DNA from 4 places in the Pseudomonas sp. TE12234 genome. Region 2 is predicted to be linked to each of the others. Evidence: predicted binding sites of a transcription regulator. Region 2 holds the regulator's gene; each other region holds the start of a gene.
The links. Region 2 encodes FliA, which starts transcription of late flagellar genes. Its sites were predicted from a motif close to CTAAAGTTTNNNNNNNNNNNGCCGNTAA; they were not measured.

Region 1 (6,052 bases), on a different contig from region 2:
GCCGCTCTGACCGCCCTGGAACATGGTGGCGAATACCGGGTGACGCGCGCGGTAGGTCTGGTCGATGCTCGACGAGACGGTTTCGGCGTTGGCAATGTTCGAAGCGACGGTGTTCAAGCGAGTGGTCTGCGCACTCATGCCGCTACCGGCAATGTTGAAAACACTGGATAGAGACATGGCTTACTCTCCACGCAGGGCTGACACCAGCCCTTTGAATTTACTGTTGAGCAGGGTGAAGCTGGCCTGGAAGCCAATCGCGTTTTCCGCGTAGTTCGACTGTTCCAGCTGGGCGTCCACGGTGTTCTGGTCAATCGACGGTTGCATCGGCGTGCGGTACATCAGCGATTCGTCACCATTGCCCAGCCCTTGCGCTTCGATATGACGGCTGTTGGTCATGTTCAAGGCGATGGTGCCGTTTTGGTTTTTCTCGCTCTGTGCCGCGAGCACTTTGGAGAAATCCAGATCCCGGGCCTTGTAGTTCGGGGTGTCGGCGTTGGCAATGTTGTTGGCCAGGACTTCAGCGCGCTGGGCGCGAAAGCCCAGTGCCTGTTCGTGAATACCGAGCGCTTTATCGAAGCTGATGCTCATGTCGGGAAACCTTCGGGTGACCTGATTTTTCGTACGATGGACATAGCAAGCGTCATGCCAAGTCAGAAAACCCCGTAAACCGGGGCTTTGCGGGCAGAGGCTAGGCGGCAATGCCAGAAAAGCGGCAACGGGTTTCCGCCGGATGCCGCTTTTCTGCCGCCTGGCATCCAATCCCGAGTACACCACTTGCCAGCTCCTGGCGCGGTACTCGCCAGACACAAAAAAACGGGAGCCCCATAAGGACTCCCGTTTTTATGACGCCGACAAAATCACTTCGCCTGATAAATGATCCCAGGGCTGCACTGGACCATCTGGTAATGATCCGGCAATCCGTTCAGCGCTTCTGAAGCACCAAGGAACAGATAACCGCCAGGCTTCAACGTGCTGTGAATACGCAACAGGATGTCCTTCTTCACTTCGGCAGAGAAGTAGATCAGGACGTTGCGGCAGAACACGATATCGAACTTGCCCAGGCTGGCGTAGCTGTCCAGCAGATTGAACGAACGAAACTCCACCCGACTCTTGATCGGTGCCTTGATGACCCAGCGCCCCGGCCCTTTCGGGTCGAAATATCGCTGCAGTCGCTCGGGCGACAGACCGCGACCAATGGCCAGGCTGTCGTACTCGCCGGTCTTGCAGTTGGTCAGCATGGTGCCGGAAAGATCGGTGGCAACGATTTGCACCCCCATCCTCAACTGGCCCATGTTGACCCGCTCGAACTCATCAATGGACATCGACAGCGAATACGGCTCCTGTCCCGACGAGCATGCCGCCGACCAGATGCGCAAACGCTGTCCGGGACTGGCCTTGATCGCTTCGGGCAGTACCTTGTTCTTCAAGACTTCAAAGGGGTAGGTATCACGAAACCACAGGGTTTCGTTGGTGGTCATGGCGTCGACCACCTGCTCGCGCAAACCGCTGCGCGGCTGGGTCTGCATGCGCTGGACAAGCTCACCCAACGACTTGATACCCTGCTGCTCCATCAGTTTGTTGAGACGGCTCGATACCAGATACTGCTTGTTTTCACCGAGCAAAATGCCACAGGCTTTTTCCAGGAATACCCGGAACTGTTCGAAATCCAAATTACCCGTTGACAATGCTGCCGCCTCTTAAATCGTGTTGACTGCCGGGGGCCGAACGCCCCTAGCTAATGTCTGCTGCTTTGATCCGGTCGACTACCCGGGATGCCAGGTCATCAGGACGGAATTTGGCGAGGAAGTCATCGGCACCGACTTTCTTGACCATCGCCTGATTGAACACACCCGACAACGAAGTATGCAGGATGATATGTAGCTTTTGCATGCGAGGGTCGTTGCGGATTTCCGCCGTCAGGGTGTATCCGTCCATCTCCGGCATCTCGATGTCGGAAATCATCATCAGGAACTCTTCCTCCGGCTTCTTGCCCTCGTCGACCAGTTTGCGCAGGTAATCCAGCGCTTGCCGACCGTCGTTCAACGCCACCACTTCGACGCCAACCGTTTGCAGGCAGCGCGTGACCTGTTTGCGTGCCACCGACGAATCATCGACTGTCAACACACGCAGAGAGAGCGCCTTGTGCTGGGTTTCGACATCCACCACACCAACCGAAATCGCTTCCGGTGTCGGCGCCACTTCCGCCAGCACTTTCTCGACGTCGATGATTTCGACCAGTTGATTGTCGACGCGAGTCACGGCCGTCAGGTAGTGATCGCGGCCAGTGCCCTTGGGTGGCGGATGAATCTCCTCCCAGTTCATGTTCACAATGCGTTCCACCGAGCGCACCAGGAACCCCTGGGTCTTGGTGTTGTACTCCGTGATGATCACGAAAGGGTTGTTCTTGTCTTTCAAGCCCCCGGAGCCGGTCGCCATCGCCAGATCAAGGATCGGAATGGTCGCCCCCCGAATATTCGCCACGCCGCACACGACAGGACTGGACTTGGGCATCAGTGTCAGTTGGGGGCATTGCAGCACCTCCCGGACCTTGAACACGTTGATCCCATAGAGCTGCTGGCCGTCAAGACGGAACAACAACAGCTCAAGGCGATTCTGCCCCACCAGTTGCGTGCGCTGGTTTACCGAATCCATTACACCAGCCATGCCCAGACTCCTACACCAACGCTAAGTGTTGTTGCGACGCACATTCATCTCTAAACGGCACGGCGCTTGCTTTTTATCTCTCTATGAACAGAGAACCGACATTTTTTCGACGCCTTACCACACCCTACCGCAGATTACTCGGCGTGCTGGCGACTGTGTGCCTGTTCAACGCTGGCAGCCCTGCCCTTGCTGACCCGGTTACCTTGCCTGACATGCTTATCGGCGTCACCCAAGGCTTTCTTGAGTTCACCGTAGAAGACTATCTGGCCACCAGTCAAACGGAAGGTCGCTATGAAATCCAGGTTAACCAGCTCGATCCGCGCATGCGCATGCCGATGTGCGACAAGGAATTGACAGCCTCGCTGGAGAGTCCGGCCAAGCCACTGGGCCGGGTAACGGTCAAGGTCCGGTGTGAGGGAGCATCCCCCTGGACCGTCTTCGTACCCGCTCAAGTACGCCTGTTTCGTGACGTTGTGACCACCACCCGCCCCCTGCGCCGCGCCGGTATTGTCGAGCCTGGAGACGTGACATTGCGTGAGCGCGATATCAGCATGATCAACCAGGGCTATTTGACCTCGATGGATCAGGCGATCGGGCAAAAACTTACCCGACCAATGGTCGCCGACCAGGTCATTACCCTGGTGCACATGGAGCAAGCGGAAGTCGTTCGCAAGGGCGATCAGGTGGTGATTACCGCGCGCAGTGGTACGCTCAGCGTGCGAATGCCAGGCGAAGCGCTGGCCAACGGTGGCTTGAATGAACAGATCCGGGTCAAGAACCTCAACTCGCAGCGGGTCATCAAAGCTCAGGTCACCGCGCCGGGGCAGGTGGAAGTAGCCATGTAGGGCTCCCTGTTCATGAAGATGGCGCTTCCTGAGGCTGTTCCCTAAACTGTGCTCCATGCGGGGCAAGCGCCGACGCGCGCAAGCTCCCGGATAAATGGGCCTAAAGTTTTGCAGGGGATGGCCGAAAACAGGGCAAGCGTCCAAATTCCCAGAGGTTTTTTATCATGGTCATCGATTTCAGCCGTTTGAACAGCTCCTCGTCACTTACGGGCAGTACACGTACCAGCGCGAGCAAGGAAACGGCCGACGCCGGCAAGTCCGCAGCGCTGAATACCCCGGCCGAACAGGCCAGCACCGTTAAGAGCGGGGAATCGGTACATCTCAGCAATGAGGCTCAACAGTTGCAAAAGGTCACTGATACGCTGCGCGATCAGCCTGTCGTCGACAACGCCCGCGTGGCCGCGTTGAAAGCAGCGATTGCCGATGGCAGCTACAAAGTCGACAGCAACCGTGTAGCCAGCAAACTGCTCAACTTCGAAGCCCAGCGCTAGGCCCACGGCCTGCGCCAGGCTTTTGGACGCTTAAAAACCAAGGCCAGCCATGCACGATACTAATTTACTGCAACTGATCACCGACGATTTTGCTCCAGCGCAACAATTGCTGGAGTTACTGCAGACCGAGTCCCTCGCCCTGCATGGTCGCGACATGCCCCTGCTCGAAAACGTTCTGGCACAGAAACAGGCATTGATCATTTTGCTCGAACAGCATGGCCGCAAGCGCAGCGAAATTCTCGCCAGCCTCAACTTGCCAACTAACCGTAGCGGGCTGGAGCAGTTGGCCAGCCATTCGAGCATTGGCGAACAGTTGCTGGCGCAGAGCGACGTGCTGACCAACCTCCTGGCCCAGTGCCAGACCACCAATGCCAGCAACGGCCAGTCGATCCTGATACAGCAAGCCGCTACGGCTACCCAGCTGAAAATTCTTACCGGCGGCGAACCTCCTGCGCTCTACGATGCCAGCGGATCATTCTCCAAGCTTGTGAAACCGCGCCCGCTCAGTCAGGCTTAAGCTTGTCGATGAGCACGCTCTATCAAGACGCGAAACATGCTGGCAAAATGCTGGCTAGCCGTAGTCAAAACTTGTCTGGAGATTGATTAACCGTGTCCAATGCCTTAAATGCGGATGATGCTCCGCAGCCACCCAAGGTGCTTAGCACGCCTCTGGAAATCTCCAGCAACCTGCGCCAGCTGCAAGAAAGTCATGACCCGCTGATCATTACGTTTCATGAGCGCAGCCAGCGCTTCCAGAGCTATCTGGTGGACGTTGATCGTGAAAGCAAGATGATTGCCCTGGACGAAATGATTCCCCGAGACGGCGAACGTTACTTGTTGGCCGGCGAACCCTTCAAGGTCGAAGGCTTCCACGAAGGCGTGCGTATTGCCTGGGAAAGCAACGGTCCGCTGACCATCGACGAATCCGGCGGTACTCGTTGCTATCGCGGCGCACTGCCCGATGAAGTGGTCTACCATCAGCGCCGCAATGCGTTCCGCGCTGCGTTGAAACTGGCACAATTGGTCGACGTCGACCTGGATGGCGAGAAACTCAAGGCACCGATCAGCGGCAAGTTGCTAGACATCTCGGCTACCGGTTGCAAGCTGCGCTTCTCTGGCGACATCTCTGGCAGCCTGCAATTGGGTCAAGTCTATGACCGCTTCGTGGCCGCCCTGCCTTTTGGCAAGATGATGGCCCCGGTTGAGTTGCGTTACTTGCACTTTGAAGAAAAGATCTCCACTACCTTCGCCGGTGTGCGCTTCCATAACATGAGCGGATTGGTGCAACGGCAGGTCGAGCGGTTCGTCTATCAGCTGCAACGCGAAGCGCGGCGCTTCGACAAAGATGACTTCTGAAACAGAAGTCTGAATAAAAGCGGGCAGTCCCTTGCGGTGACTGCCCGTTTTTTTTGCCTCAATGTTATGGCCTGGCCTCGGTGAAACTTTTTTCGCTGCCCGTGTCCGGCTGCTCCGGAGGCGTATCTGCTTCAGGCTCCGATGCAGACTCCGGTTCGGAAGGTATCGGGTTCTGCATCTGTTCCTGCACCATCTGCTCATCCACCCGCGGATCGAGTGCAGCCACCAGTGGCGAGCTCGACATACTGTCCGGCATGGCAACGTGGTGCAGCGGCGCATCTTCCACCTGGTGCAGGTTGGTCACCGCTTTTGGACGAATTCGCCACACCAGGACCAACGCAAAAAAGCTGAAGAATGCGTAAAGCATCTGGCTGCCGAACAACTTCATTAACACCCCGGCAACCAGCGGTCCGATGCTGGCACCAACCCCGTAGGTCACCAGTAACATCGCAGTCAGCGATACCCGACGATCCCCCTCGATGTGGTCATTGGAAAATGCCACGGCCAACGGATACAGACAGAACTGAACCAATGAGCAGAGAAAACCGGCGATAAACAACACCTCCAGCGGCACCCGCTCCATGATCGCCAGCGGCAAAGCGGCCAGCGCCAGACTGAAAGCGAAACTGCGGATCAACAGCGCCCGGTCATAGCGATCGGACAACCACCCCAGAGGCCACTGCACCAGCAACCCGG
Region 2 (6,052 bases):
CCCCAGACGCTCAGTGGCATCGGTGATCTGTGACACTTCCTCGGCTTGCGGCATGTGCGGGTCAATCTGAAAATTGACGATCGCACTATGCAGCTCGCGGGTGAGCTTGCCCACTTCCTGGTACAGGCCGCGGTCACGGGTCTGGTTGAGCTCATGGATCAATTGCACAGCATCGCCGAACCTGCCCTTTTCAAGGCTCGCGACCAGTTCGACGGCGTGTTTTTTCAGGGTCGATTCGAAATCGCCCTGCGATGATTCGTTATGCCCCATAGCTCCCCCGTGGCGCAGTTCAACCGATGCGTTCGAAAATCTTTTCGATTTTTTCTTTCAACGCCTGGGCCGTGAAGGGTTTGACCACATAGCCGTTAACTCCGGCCTGGGCGGCTTCGATGATCTGCTCGCGCTTGGCTTCGGCGGTCACCATCAGCACCGGCAGATGCTTGAGCTTTTCATCGGCACGCACGTGGCGCAGCAGATCGATACCGGTCATGCCAGGCATGTTCCAGTCCGTCACCAGAAAGTCGATGCTCCCGCTGTTGAGAACCGGAATGGCGGTAGTGCCATCGTCGGCCTCGACCGTGTTGGTGAACCCAAGGTCACGCAACAGGTTTTTTATGATCCGCCGCATCGTTGAGAAGTCATCAACGATGAGGATTTTCATGTTCTTGTCCAATTCGACCTCCAAGCAGACTAAAACGCGCCCAGCACCTGGACGCGCCATTTCAATCAATCTGGCAAAGCACTCAATGACTGTCTGGAGTACAACGGATCGAGACCGGCGCGGTTCAACACCCCACCCGCCACGTCGCAGTGCCCCCACACTGCCTTCAACGCGCTCGCCACTCTCCCAAACGCCCCCGCAAACGGGCCGCGCACTGGCTGTGTAACTGGCTGACCCGAGATTCGCTAACCCCCAGGACCTCACCGATTTCCTTGAGATTCAACTCTTCGTCGTAGTACAGCGCCAACACCAGTCGCTCACGCTCCGGCAAATTGGCAATCGCGTCCGCCAGCGCCGCCTGGAAGCGTTCATCTTCCAGGTCGCGTGACGGCTCGAGATGAGCACTCGCGCCATCCTCGTGCAGCCCTTCGTGTTCGCCGTCCTGCAACAGATCGTCGAAACTGAATAACCGGCTGCCCAGGGTGTCGTTCAAAATCCCGTAATAATCGTCGAGACTCAATTGGAGTTCGGCCGCAACTTCGTGATCTTTAGCGTCACGGCCGGTTTTAGCTTCAATCGAGCGAATTGCGTCGCTGACCATGCGCGTGTTGCGGTGAACCGAACGAGGTGCCCAGTCCCCCTTGCGCACCTCATCGAGCATGGCGCCGCGGATTCGGATGCCCGCGTACGTTTCGAAACTGGCGCCTTTGCTGGCGTCGTATTTGGTCGAGACTTCCAGCAGGCCGATCATGCCGGCCTGGATCAGGTCTTCGACCTGGACACTGGCCGGCAGACGCGCCAGCAAGTGGTAGGCAATGCGTTTAACCAGTGGCGCGTAACGCTCGATCAATTCGTACTGCGCGTCACGTGCCGACTTCTTGTAGAGGTTGTAACCGCTGGCGGTCATAGCACGGGTCCTGCCGTTTGTTGCACGAGGCGCTCGACGAAAAACTCCAGGTGCCCACGGGGGTTGGCCGGCAGCGGCCAGGTATCGACTTTCTGGGCGATGGCCTTGAACGCCAGCGAACACTTGGAACGCGGAAACGCTTCATAGACGGCGCGCTGCTTCTGCACGGCCTTGCGCACGCTTTCGTCGTAAGGCACGGCACCGACGTATTGCAGGGCAACGTCGAGAAAGCGGTCCGTGACCTTGGTCAACTTGGCGAACAGGTTGCGGCCTTCCTGCGGGCTCTGCGCCATGTTGGCCAGGACGCGGAAACGGTTCATGCCGTAATCGCGGTTGAGCAACTTGATCAAGGCGTAGGCGTCGGTGATCGACGTCGGCTCGTCGCAGACCACCAGCAGGACTTCCTGCGCCGCGCGGACAAAACTGACTACCGAGTCACCAATGCCCGCAGCGGTGTCGATCACCAGTACGTCGAGATTGTCGCCGATATCGCTGAATGCCTGGATCAGGCCAGCGTGTTGCGCCGGGCTCAGATGAACCATGCTCTGGGTCCCGGACGCGGCGGGAACGATGCGGATGCCGCCGGGGCCCTGCAACAGGACGTCGCGCAGCTCGCAGCGGCCTTCGATCACGTCGGCCAGGGTACGTTTGGGTGTCAGCCCCAACAGAACGTCGACGTTCGCCAGCCCCAGATCGGCGTCCAGCAGCATGACGCGCCGGCCAAGCTCAGCCAAAGCCAGGGACAAGTTCACTGACACATTAGTCTTCCCGACGCCACCTTTGCCGCCGGTCACCGCGATCACCTGTACGGGATGCATGCTGCCCATGTTATTTCTTTACCTTGTCTTGCATAGACGGAGGCCACATTACTGGCTGCGCGTTCTCAACCGGAACAATGCATGGCAGACCATCGATGTAGGTACAAAAACTATTCATTTTTACCTCAGCCAACCTGCTTGGTCGGGCTGTGGTAGATGTCAGCGAACATGTCAGCCATGGCTTCTTCGCTGGGTTCTTCCTGCATTTGCACGCTGACGGCGCGACTGACCAACTGATGACGACGCGGCAGATGCAAATCATCCGGGATCCGCGGGCCATCGGTCAGGTAGGCCACCGGCAATTCATGACTGATGGCCAGGCTCAACACCTCGCCCAGACTTGCCGTTTCATCCAGTTTAGTCAGGATGCAGCCCGCGAGCCCGCAGCGCTTGTAACTGTGATAAGCGGCGGTTAGAACCTGTTTCTGGCTGGTGGTTGCCAGAACCAGATAATTTTTCGATTTGATGCCACGCCCGGCCAGGCTTTCCAGCTGCATGCGCAGGGCCGGATCGCTGGCCTGCAGGCCGGCGGTGTCGATCAACACCACGCGTTTGCGCAGCAGCGGATCCAGCGCTTGCACCAGCGATTGCCCCGGGTCGACGTGGGTCACCGACACGTTGAGAATCCGACCGAGGGTCTTGAGCTGCTCCTGAGCTCCGATACGGAAGCTGTCCATGCTCACCAGCGCGATGTTCTGCGGGCCGTACTTGAGCACGTAACGGGCGGCCAGCTTGGCCAGGGTGGTGGTCTTGCCCATGCCGGCGGGGCCGACCATGGCAATCACGCCACCCTCTTCCAGTGGTTCCAGTTCCGGCGTGGAGATCATCCGCGCCAGATGCGCCAGCAACATGCGCCAGGCCTGACGGGGCTCGTCGATATCGGTAATCAGCGCCAGCAAATCCCGCGACAGCGGGCCGGACAGACCGATGCGCTGCAGGCGGCGCCACAGGTTCGCCTGTTCAGGGCGGCTGCCTTGCAGCTGATTCCAGGCCAGGGAGCCCAGCTGCACTTCCATCAGTTCACGCAAGCTGTTGAGCTCGAAACGCATCGAATCGAGCGCCCGCGGGTCCACCCCACTTGAGGCTGGCGCAGCGGCCGGCGCAGGACGACGGGGTTCGGCATAGGTGGGCTCGATCAACGGCTCGGCGGCGGTCAACGGCAGGCCGGCGAACAACTGGCGATTGGTGCTCTTGTCGCTCTCGCCATCGCCTCGCAGGCTCAGTTCAGCCTGGGCGGTGACGATCCGCGATTGAGTCTTGCGCAGCTCGTCTTCGAGCTCCATGTTCGGAACACGCGGGGCCAGCGCCGACAGTTTGTAATCCAGGGCAGCCGTGAGCTCGACACCACCGGCAATGCGGCGGTTGCCAATGATGGCGGCGTCGGCGCCCAGCTCATCACGAACCAGCTTCATGGCCTGACGCATATCGGCGGCGAAAAAACGCTTAACTTGCATAAACCACTACCTCAGCCGTTGGGCCCTACTGTCGCAACGATGGTCACTTGCTTGTTGTCAGGGATTTCCTGGTAAGCCAACACATGCAAACCCGGGACTGCCAGCCGGCCAAATCGCGAGAGCATCGCGCGAACCGGACCGGCCACCAGCAGAATCACCGGTTGACCTTGCATCTCTTGACGCTGCGCCGCATCGATCAATGAGCGCTGCAGCTTCTCGGCCATGCTTGGCTCCAGCAGAACGCCCTCTTCCGAGCCTTGCCCTGCCTTCTGCAGACTATTGAGCAATATTTGTTCCAACCTTGGCTCCAGCGTGATAACCGGTAGCTCCGACTCAGTGCCTACAATGCTTTGGACGATGGCGCGGGATACGCCGACGCGCACAGCGGCCACCAATGCGGCAGTATCTTGACTCTTGGCGGCATTGTTCGCGATGGCTTCGGCAATGCTGCGGATGTCCCGCACCGGCACCTGCTCGGCCAACAGCGCCTGCAGAACCTTGAGCAGCTGCGACAGCGAAACCACGCCCGGCACCAGCTCTTCCGCCAGTTTTGGCGAGCTTTTGGCCAGCAACTGCATGAGTTGCTGCACTTCTTCGTGACCGATCAGCTCGCTCGAATGCTTGTACAAAATCTGGTTCAAGTGGGTTGCCACTACTGTACTGGCATCGACCACGGTGTAACCCAGCGATTGCGCCTGTGAACGCTGACTGATTTCGATCCAGACCGCCTCCAGGCCGAAAGCCGGATCTTTGGCGTTAATGCCGTTGAGCGTGCCGTAGACCTGCCCTGGGTTGATCGCCAACTCGCGCTCCGGGTAAATCTCGGCTTCGGCCAGGATCACACCCATCAGGGTCAAGCGATAGGCACTGGGTGCCAGGTCGAGGTTGTCACGAATATGCACGGTGGGCATCAGGAAACCGAGATCCTGGGAGAGCTTCTTGCGCACGCCCTTGATTCGCGCGAGCAACTGGCCACCCTGATTGCGGTCGACCAGCGGAATCAGGCGATAACCCACTTCCAGGCCGATCATGTCGATAGGCGTCACATCGTCCCAACCCAACTCCTTGGTTTCCTGGGCGCGGGCCGGCGAAGGCAAGAGTTCCTGCTGACGCTTGACCTCTTGCAGCGCCTGGACCTTGGCCGCGTTCTGCTTCTTCCAGAACAGGTAGGCGCCGCCTGCCGCCAGGGCCGCCATGCTCAGGAACGAGAAGTGTGGCATGCCGGGTACCAGGCCCATGACCGCCATCAGGCCCGCCGCCACCGCCAGCGCCTTGGGCGAGGCGAACATCTGGCGATTGATCTGCTTGCCCATGTCTTCCGAACCGGAAGCACGGGTCACCATGATCGCGGCAGCGGTGGACAGCAGCAGTGATGGCAATTGCGCCACCAAACCGTCACCGATGGTCAACAGCGCGTACACCTTGCCGGCATCGGCAAAGCTCATGTTGTGCTGGAAGATCCCGACCGCCATGCCGCCGATCAGGTTGATGAACAGAATCAGCAGGCCGGCAATGGCGTCACCGCGAACGAACTTGCTGGCACCGTCCATGGAGCCGTAGAACTCGGCCTCCTGGGCAACCTCCATCCGGCGCAGCTTGGCCTGGCTCTGATCGATCAGGCCGGCGTTGAGGTCGGCGTCGATGGCCATCTGTTTGCCGGGCATCGCGTCCAGGGTGAAACGCGCGCTCACCTCGGAGATGCGTCCGGCACCCTTGGTCACCACGACGAAGTTGATGATCATCAAAATCGCGAACACCACGATACCGACCACGTAGTTACCGCCGATCACCACCTCACCGAACGCCTGGATCACCTTGCCTGCCGCGGCATGACCGTCCTGGCCGTGGAGCATCACCACCCGCGTGGAAGCCACGTTCAACGCCAGCCGCAGCAAGGTCGCCACCAGCAGGATGGTCGGGAACACCGCAAAATCCAGCGGCCGCAAGGCGTACACGCACACCAGCAGCACGACGATCGACAGGGCAATGTTGAAGGTGAAGAACACGTCGAGCAGGAACGGCGGCACCGGCAGCATCATCATCGCCAGCATGACCAGCAGCAACAGCGGCACGCCCATGTTGCCTCGACTGAGGTCAGCGATATTGCTGCGGGCACTGTTGATTAACTGAGAGCGATCCACCGGTTTTCCCCGTTCCTTTAAAGCAAACTTTTGACGCCTGAAGCGGGCGCAGGGCGGCTACTGCAAGAAGC
Region 3 (6,052 bases), on a different contig from region 2:
GAAACACAGCATCGCCGCGGCACCGAAAGCGAGGCCGACCCGGCCAGCCAGTCGTGCATCGAGCAGTTGCCCGGCACCGTAGTGCTGGCCGATGCGCATGGTGATCGCGTAGGAAATCCCCGCCGGTACCATGAACGCCACCGAGACGATCTGCAGGGCGATCTGGTGTGCGCCCAATTGCGTGCTGCCCATGGTGCCCATGCACAGCGCCGCGAAGGCAAACAGCCCGACCTCCACCGCGTAAGTGCCGCCAATCGGCAGGCCCAGGCGCCACAGCTCTTTCAGGTACTGTCGGTTGAGCCGCAGCAGGCCCTGACGCAGCGGATAGGCGTCGTAAGCCGGGTGCCGGCGAATATGCAGCGCCAATGCCAGGGCCATGAGGTTGGCGACAATCGCCGTGACCAGGCCAATACCCATCAGCCCCAGTTTCGGCAGGCCAAACATGCCGGTAATCAAGGCGTAGTTGAGCAGGAAGTTCGCCACCGTACCGCCCAGGCTGATCACCATCACTGGCGTCGCACGGCCGATGGCACTGGTGAAGCCACGCAGGGCCATGAAGCTCAGATAGCCGGGCAGGGCGAACGGCAGAAAGATCAGAAACTGGCCGGCCGACTGGACGTTGCTTTCAGTCTGGCCGAACAGCAGCAACACCGGTTTCAGATTCCACAACAGCAGCCCGGCGACCAATGCCATCAGCCACGCCAGCCACAAACCGGCCTGGGTCAACCGGGTCGCGCCGAGGATGTCGCCGGCACCCTGACGGATCGCCACCAGGGTGCCGACTGCCGCAATCACGCCAATGCAGAAAATCGACACGAACGAATAGGTTGCCGCGCCGAGCCCGCCGCCGGCCAGTGCCTCGGGACTCAGGCGCGCCATCATCAAGGTGTCGGTGAGGACCATCAACATGTGCGCCAACTGCGAGGCAATCAACGGCCCCGCCAGCCGCAGGATGGCCCAGAGTTCAATACGCGCTGGATGCTGCATGGTCATCACGCTCGTTTATCAAAGAGGACAGGAAAGCGTCGATTCTCGGCGCTCTGGACGGAATGCACAAAGGGATAAAAAGGATGGGTGGCATGATTCAAACTCATGCTGGAGAGTTTCTGCTAGGGTGGCCAAATCCCGCTGTAGGAGCTTTCCCAATGTCACGTCGTCTCCCTCCCTTGTATGCCTTGCGCGCATTCGAAGCTGCGGCGCGGCACAGTTCGTTCACACGAGCGGCCGAAGAACTGTCGATCACACAGAGTGCGGTCAGCCGGCACATTCGTACGCTCGAAGAGCACTTTGCCTGTCGCTTGTTTCATCGCAGTGGCCGTCATCTGCAACTGACCGAATCGGCGCGCTTGCTATTGCCTGGCATCCGCGAGGGCTTCACCGCCCTGGAGCGCGCCTGTAACACCCTGCGCGCCGAAGACGACATCCTGCGCATGAAAGCCCCGTCGACCCTGACCATGCGCTGGTTGCTGGCGCGCCTGAGTCGCTTCCGCCATTTGCAACCGGGCAACGAGGTGCAATTGACCAGCGCCTGGATGGATGTCGATTCTGTGGATTTCAACGACGAGCCGTTCGACTGTGCGGTATTGCTGAGCAACGGGCACTTCCCGCCGGATTGGGAGGCGAGTTACCTGTTTCCCGAGGAACTGATTCCAGTGGGCGCGCCCAACCTGCCGAATGATCAGCCTTGGGATGCGGCGCGCCTGGCAAACACCGAGTTGCTGCACCCGACACCGGATCGCCGCGACTGGCGTAACTGGCTGGAGCGCATGGGCCTGGCCGATCAAGTGTCGCTCAAGGGTGGCCAGGTGTTCGATACGCTGGAACTGGGCATGATCGCGGCCGCCCGCGGCTACGGCGTGTCCATGGGCGATCTGCTGATGGTGGCGGAAGATGTGGCACAGGGACGCTTGAGCCTGCCATGGCCAACCGCTGTCGCAAGCGGCGAGCGTTATTACCTGGTCTGGCCGAAAACCCGCCCCGGTGGCGAGCGCATGCGTCGGCTCAGCGACTTCTTGCAAAGTGAGGTCCGGGCGATGGAGTTGCCGGATGTCGAGCACTTGAGCTGAATCGATAGAGCCTCAACACCGACGGGCTTGAGCTATATCCGGGTCAAACGCTCAAGTATTCCCGTTCACCGCCGAATAGGTGCACATGGGACCTTCGTGCAGGTTCGACGCTTTCCCATCATCAGAAACTTTTACTGAGTGCGCCGCGATCAGGATGATCCGCTCGCTCGGCCAGGAGCTGTCATGCCTCAACCTCATGCCCGGATCGCCTCACAGCTGGGTCTTGCGCTCGCCTTGATTCTGGTGACAGTCATCAGCGCAAGCACCTTGTTCGCCCTGCGTTCGCTAGATGCCGCCAACCTCGCTACCCGCGAAGAGCACCTGACCAGCGAGGCCCGGTTGCTGGCCGATCAGTTGAGCACCTTCCACGGCACGTTGCGTGAAAGCACCCAGCGCCTGGCGGGTCTGTTCGAGAAGCGTTTCAGTGCCGGCTTGAGCGTGCACCCGGATGAGCCGGTGACGGTGGCGGGCACGCAGACCCCGGGCCTGCACCTGGGCAGCGAAGTGCTGAACAACGACTTCAAGGAAGTGGACGAGTTCAAGCAGATGACTGCCGGTGCGGCCACGGTGTTCGTGCGCAGCGGCGAAGACTTTATCCGGGTCAGCACCTCCCTGAGCAAACAGGACGGCAGCCGGGCCATCGGCACGATGCTTGATCACGCCCACCCGGCTTACGCACGCCTGATGGCGGGGCAGAGCTATGTCGGGCGTGCCTTGCTGTTCGAACGCTCCTACATGACGCAATACACCCCGGTACGGGACAGCAGCGGCAAGGTGATTGCCGTGTTGTTCGTGGGCTTCGATTACACCGACGCGCAAAATGCTCAGTTCGAAAACCTCAAGCGTTTCCGCATCGGCCAGACCGGTTCCCTGGCACTGCTGGACGAGCAGAACAAATGGCTGGTGCCGATTGCCGGTGTGCAAGCGCTGGATCAGGCCGTCCCGGCAGTCATGGCGCTGGTCAAGACGCCAGGCAAAGGCCGGTTCTGGAGCGACAAGTCCGAAGACTTCTACAGCATTGCCGTACCGTTTGAAGGCGGGCCGTGGTCGGTGGTGGCAAGCATGCCGAAAACCGAAATCAGCGCTGTGACCTGGAGCGTCGGTATCCAGTTGGCTATCGGCAGTCTGTTGGCGATGTTGTTGGCGGTCGGCGCAGCGGTCTGGCTGTTGCGCAGCAAACTGGCGCCGCTGGGTGATCTGGTGCGTCAGGCCGAAGCCTTGGGTGCCGGTGATTTGAGTGTGCGTCTGAGCGTGTCGAGCAACGATGAAATCGGCCAGTTGGCTCGCGCCTTCAACCAGATGAGTCAGGCGTTGTCGACCATGGTCGAGCACATCCGCAACGCCTCGATGGAGGTCAACAGCCGCGCCCAGGCCTTGTCCGGGTTGTCCGGCGGTGCCTATGAAGGGATGGAGCAGCAATCGGGCGAGATCACCAGCATGGCCGGGGCCGTGGAAGAGTTCAGTGCCACCTCCCTGAACATTGCCGACAACATGGGCAGCACCCAGCGTCTGGCACAGGAAAACGCTCGGCAAACGCAAATCGGTCGTACGTCGATGGACGAAGCGTCCTCGTCGCTTGAGCAAATTGCCGGCGCATTGAACAGCACGGCGACGGTGATCAATACCTTGGGACAGCGCTCCCAGGAAATCGGCGGCATCGTTGGCGTCATCACCTCGATTGCCGAACAAACCAACTTATTGGCGCTCAACGCCGCGATCGAAGCGGCGCGTGCCGGTGAGCAGGGACGTGGCTTTGCCGTGGTGGCCGACGAAGTGCGCAACCTCGCCTCGCGCACCCGTCAGGCCACGGACGAAATTTCCGTGATGATCCAGAGCATTCAGCAGGAAACCGGCAACGCCATCAGCACCATGGAGCAGGGTAATGTGCTGATGCAGGAAGGCTTGTCGCGCAACGCCAACGTGGCTTCTGCACTTGCACATATCGATGAGCAAAGCCGTTCAGCCGGTCAGCAATTCGCCGCGATTACCACGGCGACCCAGGAACAGAGCAGTACGGCGACGTTGCTCAGCAGCAACTTGCAAAGCATTGCGCTGGCCAACAGCGAGCAGCGGGAAGTAGTGTCGAACCTGGCGGTCACCGCTAAAGAGCTGGAGAAGCTGGCGGCGGATTTGCGGTCGGAGGTTGACCGGTTTCGCTGATGTGCCTTTGAAATAGTCATCGAGAGCAGGCACTCATTGCGTTGCCGGCCGATACTGCAATGCCTCCGCCAGATGCTCCCGCTTGATCCCGTCGACCTGTTCCAGATCCGCCAGGGTTCGCGCCACCTTCAGCAACCGATGCGCCGACCGCAACGACAACGTCAGCCGTTCACAGGCCGTTTCCAGCCAGTTCTCATCGACTGTGGATAACTTGCAGTGCCGGCGCAGCCCCGGCAAATCGAGAAAGGCGTTGGCGCACCCCTGACGCTTTTGCTGGCGTTCACGGGCGTCAGCGACCAGTCCTGCCGCGCTGGCGCTGTCCTCCCCGGGTTTCACCGTCGGATTCAACGCCGTGGCCTCCCGCGCCACCGTCAGGTGCAAATCGATCCGATCCAGCAAGGGCCCGGACAGTTTGTTGCGATAGCGCTGAACCATGTCCGGCGTGCAGGAGCAGCGGCCAGTGGGTTCGCCAAGATATCCACAAGGGCACGGATTCATTGCCGCCACCAACTGAAAACGTGCCGGAAACCGCACGCGATCCTTGGCCCGGGAAATCACGATATGGCCTGACTCCAGTGGCTCTCTCAAAACCTCGAGCACTTTGCGGTCGAACTCTGGAAGCTCATCGAGAAACAAAACACCGTGGTGGGCGAGGGTGATTTCACCGGGCTGTGGTTTCGAGCCGCCACCGACCAGCGCCGGGCCAGAAGCCGAGTGGTGCGGTTGTCTGAAGGGGCGCTGCGGCCAATGGCTCAACGGGACGCAACTGGTGACGGACTGAATGGCGGCCACTTCCAGTGCTTCGCACTCTGCCAGTGGGGGCAGCAGCCCTGGCAGGCGACTCGCCAGAAGCGTCTTGCCCGTTCCGGGAGGTCCGCTGAAGAGGAGGTTATGCGCACCCGCCGCTGCAATCAGCAACGCCCGTTTGGCTGCTTGCTGACCCTGCACTTCGTTCAGGTCGGGGTAGGGTTTGCTGGCGTGGATCAATCCATCGGACACATAGGGCTCAACCGGCGTGTGCCCGTTGAAATGCGCCACGGCCTGCAGCAGATGATCCACCGCAATCACCTTCAACCCCGACGCCAGGCACGCTTCTTCGGCATTCGCACGCGGCACCATCAACGAGCGTCCGGCCTTGCGCGCGGCCAACGCCGCCGGCAACACGCCCCGCACCGCACGCACTGCGCCTGACAGGGCCAGCTCGCCCAGACACTCCACATCATCGAGCGTCAATGTCGGCACCTGCACACTGGCCGAAAGAATCCCCAAGGCAATTGCCAGATCGAACCGTCCGCCATCCTTGGGCAAATCCGCCGGGGCCAGATTCAAGGTGATCCGTCGCGCCGGAAACTGCAGCCCCGAATTGATGATCGCGCTACGTACTCGATCTTTGCTCTCCTTCACCGCCGCTTCGGGCAGGCCGACCATGGTCAGCGACGGCAAGCCATTGGCCAGATGAACTTCGACGGTGACGGCGGGGGCATCCACGCCAATCTGGGCGCGGCTGTGGACGATGGAGAGGGACATGGTCGTTCCTTGAGTTGTACGGGGGCCGCTTCCTGCGGGTTTTTGCAAGGGTAGACGGCAGTGCTGTTTCCGCGGTGCATGGCAGGCAAGGAATTTTCGCAAGATGTTGCGCGGCTTCACGGGCAGCGCATTGATTCTGTGGCGAGGGGGAGCGCTCCCCCGCCGCAAACGATTGCAGTCTTTAATCTCTTTGAAGGGCGATTAAAGTGCGATGCGCCAGTGTTAGTGGAAAGTGATCAGTTATTGCATTACTGCGTGTGGATAGATATGGGTGGCCAACTAAGTTGGCTCAGGATCGC
Region 4 (6,052 bases), on a different contig from region 2:
TTTGCTCGGCACCGGGCGCCCAGACGAATTCGCAGGCAGGAATGATGCCGTCATCGGCCACGTCCATGCCGAAGGCGTCTTCACTGAAGCGCACGATGTAACGGCCGGTCTTGCGATTGAGCCCGACGAAACCTTTGAGTTGGTCGGCGGCCTGGCAGATGAGCTGGGAAGTGATGCGCATGAAAACCTCACAAAAGGTGATGGATGGTTTACACGCAAGGAAGGCGAGTGGGTTTCCCTCTGCTGGGGAAGTTGTCGGGGCCAAGGGTACTGCAAAAAAACACGTTGAACAGAGGGATGTCGATCAGGCGATAGCACTTGTAACGCTCAGTTGCTACAAGAGAGGACCTCGACAACCCATCGCGAAAGGATTTCGACCATGTCCACTACCTTCAGCAAAAGCGCCCTGCTGTTGAGTCTGCTGCTCGGCCTGGGCCAGGCCCAAGCCCAAAACCAGACCGCCAGCGAACCCGGCCCAGCCGCACTGGCGACGCATTTGGGCATCCCGCATCCGGCGGTGATTGCCCACCGTGGCGCGTCCTACGACGCGCCGGAATCCACCGCCGCCGCGTACAAGACCGCCCGCGACCTCGGTGCCGATTACCTGGAACTGGACCTGCAACGCAGCAAGGATGGCGTGCTCTTCGCCCTGCACGACAACAACCTGCAACGCACCACCGACGTCGCCAGCCGATTCCCCGAGCGCAAGGACAGCCCGGCCACCGCGTTCACCCTCGCCGAACTGAAAACCCTGGACGCCGGCAGCTGGTTCAACAGCGCCTATCCCGATCGTGCGCGGCCTGCCTTTGCCGGCCTGAAAATCCTCACACTCGATGAAATCATCGACATCGCCGAAGGCAATCCGCTGCAAAAACCCGGCCTGTACATCGAAACCAAGGAGCCCAAGCAGTTTCCCGGCATCGAGCGCGATCTCAAGGAAAAACTCCAGGCCCGTGGCTGGCTGATTCCAGCGGGTTCCAAACCGTCGAACAGCCAGGTGGCTGTCGGCCGGGGCAATGGCAAGGTCATCCTGCAAACCTTCGAGAAGAGCAGCCTCGAGCTGCTGCAAAAGGAAATGCCTCAAGTGCCGAAGGTCCTGCTGCTATGGGTCGGCGAAGGCAACATCGAGCCGGCCTCCAAAGTGCCGTTTGCCGAGTCCGGCGAAAAAGACAAAGCCGCTTACTACGCCAGACAGCAGCCCAAAGACAAAGCCGAATTTGAGCGCTGGATCGACTACGCCAAGGCCCAGGGCGCCATCGGCACCGGCCCGTCCGCGGCCCTGACCCGCGGTGGCGATCAAAGTTACGCTGACCTGGTGAAACCCTGGATGAACCAGTACACCCACGATCAGGGGCTGTTGGTGCACGTCTACACCATCGACGATGCGCTGGATTACCAGAAAGTCATGGACGCCGAGGTCGATGGCATCTTTACCAACCGCACGAGCGAGTTGTTGAAGTTCTACAAGCGTCCGGCGTCGGCGAGCGTGGCGCAGGTGCTGCAGAACAACGGTTTTTGATCGGGGATCGGGGCGCCCGCATCGCTGGCTTGCCAGCGATGCCTGGCAATTAAGGCTGAATTAAGTGGCCTCTCTTAACCTGACGCCACTCAAACAGCTCATCCAAGGAAAGACGCCCATGAAAACCCTGACCGCCCTGTTCACCGCCGCTGCCTTGACCCTGACCGCCGGTTTCGCGCAGGCCGATGTTCGCGTGGACGAGATCCCGCAACTGGTCAAGGACGGCAAGATCAAGCCGTTGGAAGATCTCAACAAAATCGCTCTGGATCTGCACCCGGGTGCATCGATCACCAAAACCGAGCTGGATAACCATTTCAACGGTTACGAGTATGAGATCGAATTGCGCGACGCGCAGAACGTCGAGTGGGATGTGGACATCGACGCCGCCACCGGCAAGGTCCTGAAGAACAAGCAAGACAAGTAACCGCGACACGCGCAAAAGCCGCACGACCGACCATCGTGCGGCTTGTGCGCGTGTTCAGTTCACGCCGACGTGCTGACTAGCGAACCGGACGTGCTGCCGCCCTCTTCCTGCAAAGCCTGCAACAGCGATGCGGTGGCGGTTTGCAACGAGGCAGAGGTTGTCGCTATCTGCGACTGGGCCGCCGCCACATCAGCCGCCTTGGCATCGGCACTTTCCTGCTTGGCCTGGGCCGCTTGCAGTTGTTGCTGTTGTTCCTGCAACTGCTTTTGCAGCTCGGCGATCTGCTTGCGCAGTTCCTTGACCGCATCGGATTCTTCGCTGCTGCTGGAGCTGCTGCCACCGGACGCCGGTGCGCCGCCAGCGGAAACCTTGCTGCCATCGCTTGCAGCCGACGTCGCGGTCGCTGCCGTGGTGGAGGTGTCTTCAGTACTCGTGGCGCTGGTCGAAGCCGTCGCTGTGCTCGACAGTGGCTGGGCGATTGAAACGGAGGTGATGCTGACCATGGGCGTTATCCAAAGTGGTTCGAATTCACCCCATCATCGACACGCCATGCCGGCACTTGAGATCGACTGTGTACCGACTCGGTAAGCAAGCAGGTACACAGCCGTTTTCATCACGCGCTCAAACGCGCCGTCACCTCGTTCAACGCCCCCGACAAGCCGTGCAGGTTGTTGCTCGCCGCCTCGGTGCGCTGCACGTTGTCCAGGTTGGTACTGGCGATACTGGTGATCTCCGTCAGATTGCGCGAGATGTCTTCGGCAACGGACGTCTGCTCCTCGGCGGCCGTGGCGATCTGGCGGTTCATGTCGCGGATCGCTTCCACGGCCAGGGTGATGCGTTCGAGCATGGCACCGGCTTCGGTGACTTGCTGCACGCTTTCCTCACTGCGCGACTGACCGCTTTCAATCGCCTGGGCCGCGTCCACCGCACCGCTCTGCACGGTCTGGATGATCTGGTTGATTTCGATGATCGAGGCCGCCGTGCGCTGGGCCAGGCTGCGCACTTCATCGGCGACCACGGCAAAACCGCGCCCCGCCTCTCCGGCACGAGCCGCCTCAATGGCGGCGTTGAGCGCCAGCAGGTTGGTCTGTTCGGCGATGCCGCGAATCACTTCCAGCACCTTGCCGATGCGCCCGCTGTCGGTTTCCAGCTGACGAATGACCGTGGCGGTGTTGGCGATTTCGCCGCGCATCCGGGTGATGGTGTGGATGGTGCCCTGCATGACTTTCTCGCCCTGCTGCGCGGACTGATCCGCATCGTCGGCGGCCCGTGCCGCATCGGCGGCATGGCGGGCGACTTCCTGGGCGGTGGCGGACATTTCGTTCATGGCCGTGGCCACCTGATCGGTGCGGTTGAACTGCTCGTTGGTGCCGCAGGCCATCAAGTTGGCAATCGAATTGAGCTCGCCGCTGGCGCTGTCCAGATCGGTGGCACTGCGTTGCAAACGGCTGAAGGTTTCCGCGAGAAAATCGCGCAAGGTATTGGCCGCCATCGCCAGTTTGCCCAGTTCATCCTGACGCTTGCTGGACACGCGCTCGGCAAACTTGCCCTGGCTGAGTTGCGCCACGTATTCGATCAATTTGCGAATCGGCTCGACCAGGTTGCGGTTGACCAGCCACAGGCTCAACAGACCGATCAACAGCCCCGAGGCCAGCATCACGATGATCCCCAGCAACACGGTGCGATCGGCACTGGCACTGAGCTGTTTGGATTGCTCCACGCCCTGCTGGCGCAACTCGCTGACCAATGCGCTCATCTGATCGCTGGTCGCACGGTCCACGCCCTTGACTGCGGTGTCGCCGGCAACGGGATCTGCACCCGCTGCCAAGTAGGCGTCACGGCCCTTCTGGTACGCGGCGCCCAGTTGGCGATGCTCGTCGCGCAGGCGTTCGATACGGGATCTCAGTGGCGGTTCGATGCCCTGCTGCCCGGCCAGTTCGCCGAGGATGCCCTGTACATCGCGCTGACGCTCTTCGAATTGCTTCCAGTATTTGTCCAGGTCCGCCGGTTGCTTGCCGCGCAACAGGACGTTTTTCCACTCTTGCACCTGCACTTTGAACTGCAGGTTGGCCTCATCGATCAGCTGCGACGTGCGCAACGGCCCCTCGATCAGGTTGGCGTAGCTCTGGACACCGCTGGACAAAAAGTGAAAACAGGCCAGGGCGATCAGCAACATCGCGACCAGACTGCCGCTCAGCAGGGCGAGAATTTGCGCTCTCAGGGACTTTTGCAAAAACATCGGAAAGTACTCATGACAGGAATGAAACACGCCCGGTTCAAGGCGTGAAAGGTATCCGGACATCCCTGTCTGCGGCGCTGGCCTCTGGCCAAAGGCGCGCAACTTACCCCAAGCGAGATCGGCGTGCCAGAGCCGTTCTTGAGGGCAATCCGACCGCCGGTAAAGCAATCGTTTGCCTTCACTTTATCGTCACAAAAACGTCATCCGCGCTTGCGATGATGCGGCGCAAGTGAACCTGTAAAACCCGCAGCAGGCGCCTCACCTTGCGAGCTCTCATGAACCACAGCATCGATCAAAGCCACCGCGACCCGGATCTGTTCGGCCTGCTTTACGGTTTCAGTTTTCGTCCCGGAGAGCGCGGTCGCGAGATCGATTCGGCCAGGGCATTGCAGTGCCTGCAGCAACCGAACGACAGCGACGAATTCCTCTGGCTGCATTTGAATCTGGCCCACGCCGCGTGCGAACGCTGGATGAAAAGCCACCTGGACTTGCCCGAAGAGTTTTTCGAGGCCTTGCATGAGGGCTCGCGTTCGACGCGCATCGAGCATGTCGATTCGGCCTTGCTGGCGGTGGTCAACGACGTGGTGTTCAACCTCAGCAGCATGGTCTCGTCGGATGTCTCGACACTGTGGGTGTGCGTGCGCAGCCGGCTGATCATCAGTGCGCGCCTGCAACCGCTGCACTCGGTGGACAAGTTGCGCTCTTCGGTGAAGGCCGGCGAATGCTTTCGCTCACCGCTGGAACTGCTGGTGCACCTGTTGCGCGATCAGGGCGAAGTGCTGACCCAGATCGTGCGCAAGACCAGCTTGAGTGTCGATCAGGTCGAAGACGAATTACTTTCCTCGCGCCTGTCGACCAACCGCGCCGAACTGGGCGCCAACCGCCGGGTGCTGGTGCGCTTGCAACGGCTGCTGGCGCTGGAACCGGGGTCGTTGCTGCGCCTGCTCAATCGCCCGCCGATGTGGTTGCAAAAGGAAGACGTGAAGGAGCTGCGCAAATCCACCGAGGAGTTCGCGTTGATCATCAACGACCTTACGGCGCTGGGCGAACGGATCAAGTTGTTGCAGGAAGAGATCGCCGCCAACATCAACGAACAGACCAACCGCACGCTGTTCACCCTGACGGTGGTGACGGTGCTGGCGCTGCCAATCAATATCATTGCCGGCTTCTTTGGCATGAACGTTGGTGGCATTCCGCTGGCCGGTGATCCGGAAGGCTTCTGGATCTTGGTGGCGCTGGTCGCGACCTTCACAGTGATCGCCGGACGCTGGGCGTTTCGCAAGCAGCAGGATTATTGACACGCCCTTCATCACCGGACACACAGATCGATGGCCCACGAAACACCAAAACCCTGATCCAAAGCAGTCTCCTTGTAATAATTGGCAACGACTATCACTGATACACCTCCCTCCTCAGGAATGTCAGTGATGGCTACGCCCACCTTCTCCGCCACCCAGGCGCCCGTCAGTAGCGCAAAACCGCAGTTGGACAAAAAACCTGGTCTGTTCACCATTGTGGTGTTCTTTGCGGTACTGGCCATTGGCTTGCTGTTTACCGCCTACAGCCTGATGCACGACATGAATGAACTCGGCACGGTGGTGACCACCTGGACGCCGTTTCTGCTGCTGGGCGTGGCGCTGCTGATTGCCCTGGGTTTCGAGTTCGTCAACGGTTTCCATGACACCGCCAACGCGGTGGCCACGGTGATTTACACCAATTCATTGCCACCGAACGTCGCGGTGGTCTGGTCCGGTTTCTTCAACTTCCTCGGCGTGTTGCTCTCCAGCGGCGCGGTGGCCTTTGGCATCATCGCCCTGCTGCCGGTGGAGCTGATTCTGCAAGTGGGTTCGTCCGCCGGGTTCGCGATGAT

Region 1: a site for FliA is predicted at 3,610-3,637, ahead of flgM (flagellar biosynthesis anti-sigma factor FlgM). Genes of this name have one in related genera too.
Region 3: a site for FliA is predicted at 2,117-2,144, ahead of ACVWYU_RS01660 (methyl-accepting chemotaxis protein). Genes of this name have one in related genera too.
Region 4: a site for FliA is predicted at 4,298-4,325, ahead of ACVWYU_RS22265 (methyl-accepting chemotaxis protein). Genes of this name have one in related genera too.

The regions. Positions count from the first base shown of each region.
Region 1 covers NZ_JBSSEP010000024.1:88,525-94,576, forward strand. The annotation lists gene flgC (flagellar basal body rod protein FlgC) at 1-177, opposite strand, end outside; gene flgB (flagellar basal body rod protein FlgB) at 181-588, opposite strand; gene cheR (protein-glutamate O-methyltransferase CheR) at 858-1,685, opposite strand; gene ACVWYU_RS27665 (chemotaxis protein CheV) at 1,732-2,664, opposite strand; gene flgA (flagellar basal body P-ring formation chaperone FlgA) at 2,748-3,509, shown strand; gene flgM (flagellar biosynthesis anti-sigma factor FlgM) at 3,674-4,000, shown strand; gene ACVWYU_RS27680 (flagella synthesis protein FlgN) at 4,050-4,517, shown strand; gene ACVWYU_RS27685 (flagellar brake protein) at 4,610-5,356, shown strand; gene ACVWYU_RS27690 (MFS transporter) at 5,421-6,052, opposite strand, start outside.
Region 2 covers NZ_JBSSEP010000007.1:170,771-176,822, forward strand. The annotation lists gene ACVWYU_RS13660 (protein phosphatase CheZ) at 1-270, opposite strand, end outside; gene ACVWYU_RS13665 (chemotaxis response regulator CheY) at 290-661, opposite strand; gene fliA (RNA polymerase sigma factor FliA) at 828-1,568, opposite strand; gene fleN (flagellar synthesis regulator FleN) at 1,565-2,395, opposite strand; gene flhF (flagellar biosynthesis protein FlhF) at 2,512-3,840, opposite strand; gene flhA (flagellar biosynthesis protein FlhA) at 3,852-5,981, opposite strand.
Region 3 covers NZ_JBSSEP010000001.1:351,835-357,886, forward strand. The annotation lists gene ACVWYU_RS01650 (NorM family multidrug efflux MATE transporter) at 1-987, opposite strand, end outside; gene ACVWYU_RS01655 (LysR substrate-binding domain-containing protein) at 1,146-2,066, shown strand; gene ACVWYU_RS01660 (methyl-accepting chemotaxis protein) at 2,250-4,226, shown strand; gene ACVWYU_RS01665 (YifB family Mg chelatase-like AAA ATPase) at 4,260-5,753, opposite strand.
Region 4 covers NZ_JBSSEP010000016.1:45,598-51,649, forward strand. The annotation lists gene ACVWYU_RS22245 (DUF2025 family protein) at 1-181, opposite strand, end outside; gene ACVWYU_RS22250 (glycerophosphodiester phosphodiesterase) at 380-1,519, shown strand; gene ACVWYU_RS22255 (PepSY domain-containing protein) at 1,638-1,943, shown strand; gene ACVWYU_RS22260 (hypothetical protein) at 2,003-2,446, opposite strand; gene ACVWYU_RS22265 (methyl-accepting chemotaxis protein) at 2,557-4,182, opposite strand; gene ACVWYU_RS22270 (transporter) at 4,458-5,480, shown strand; gene ACVWYU_RS22275 (inorganic phosphate transporter) at 5,610-6,052, shown strand, end outside.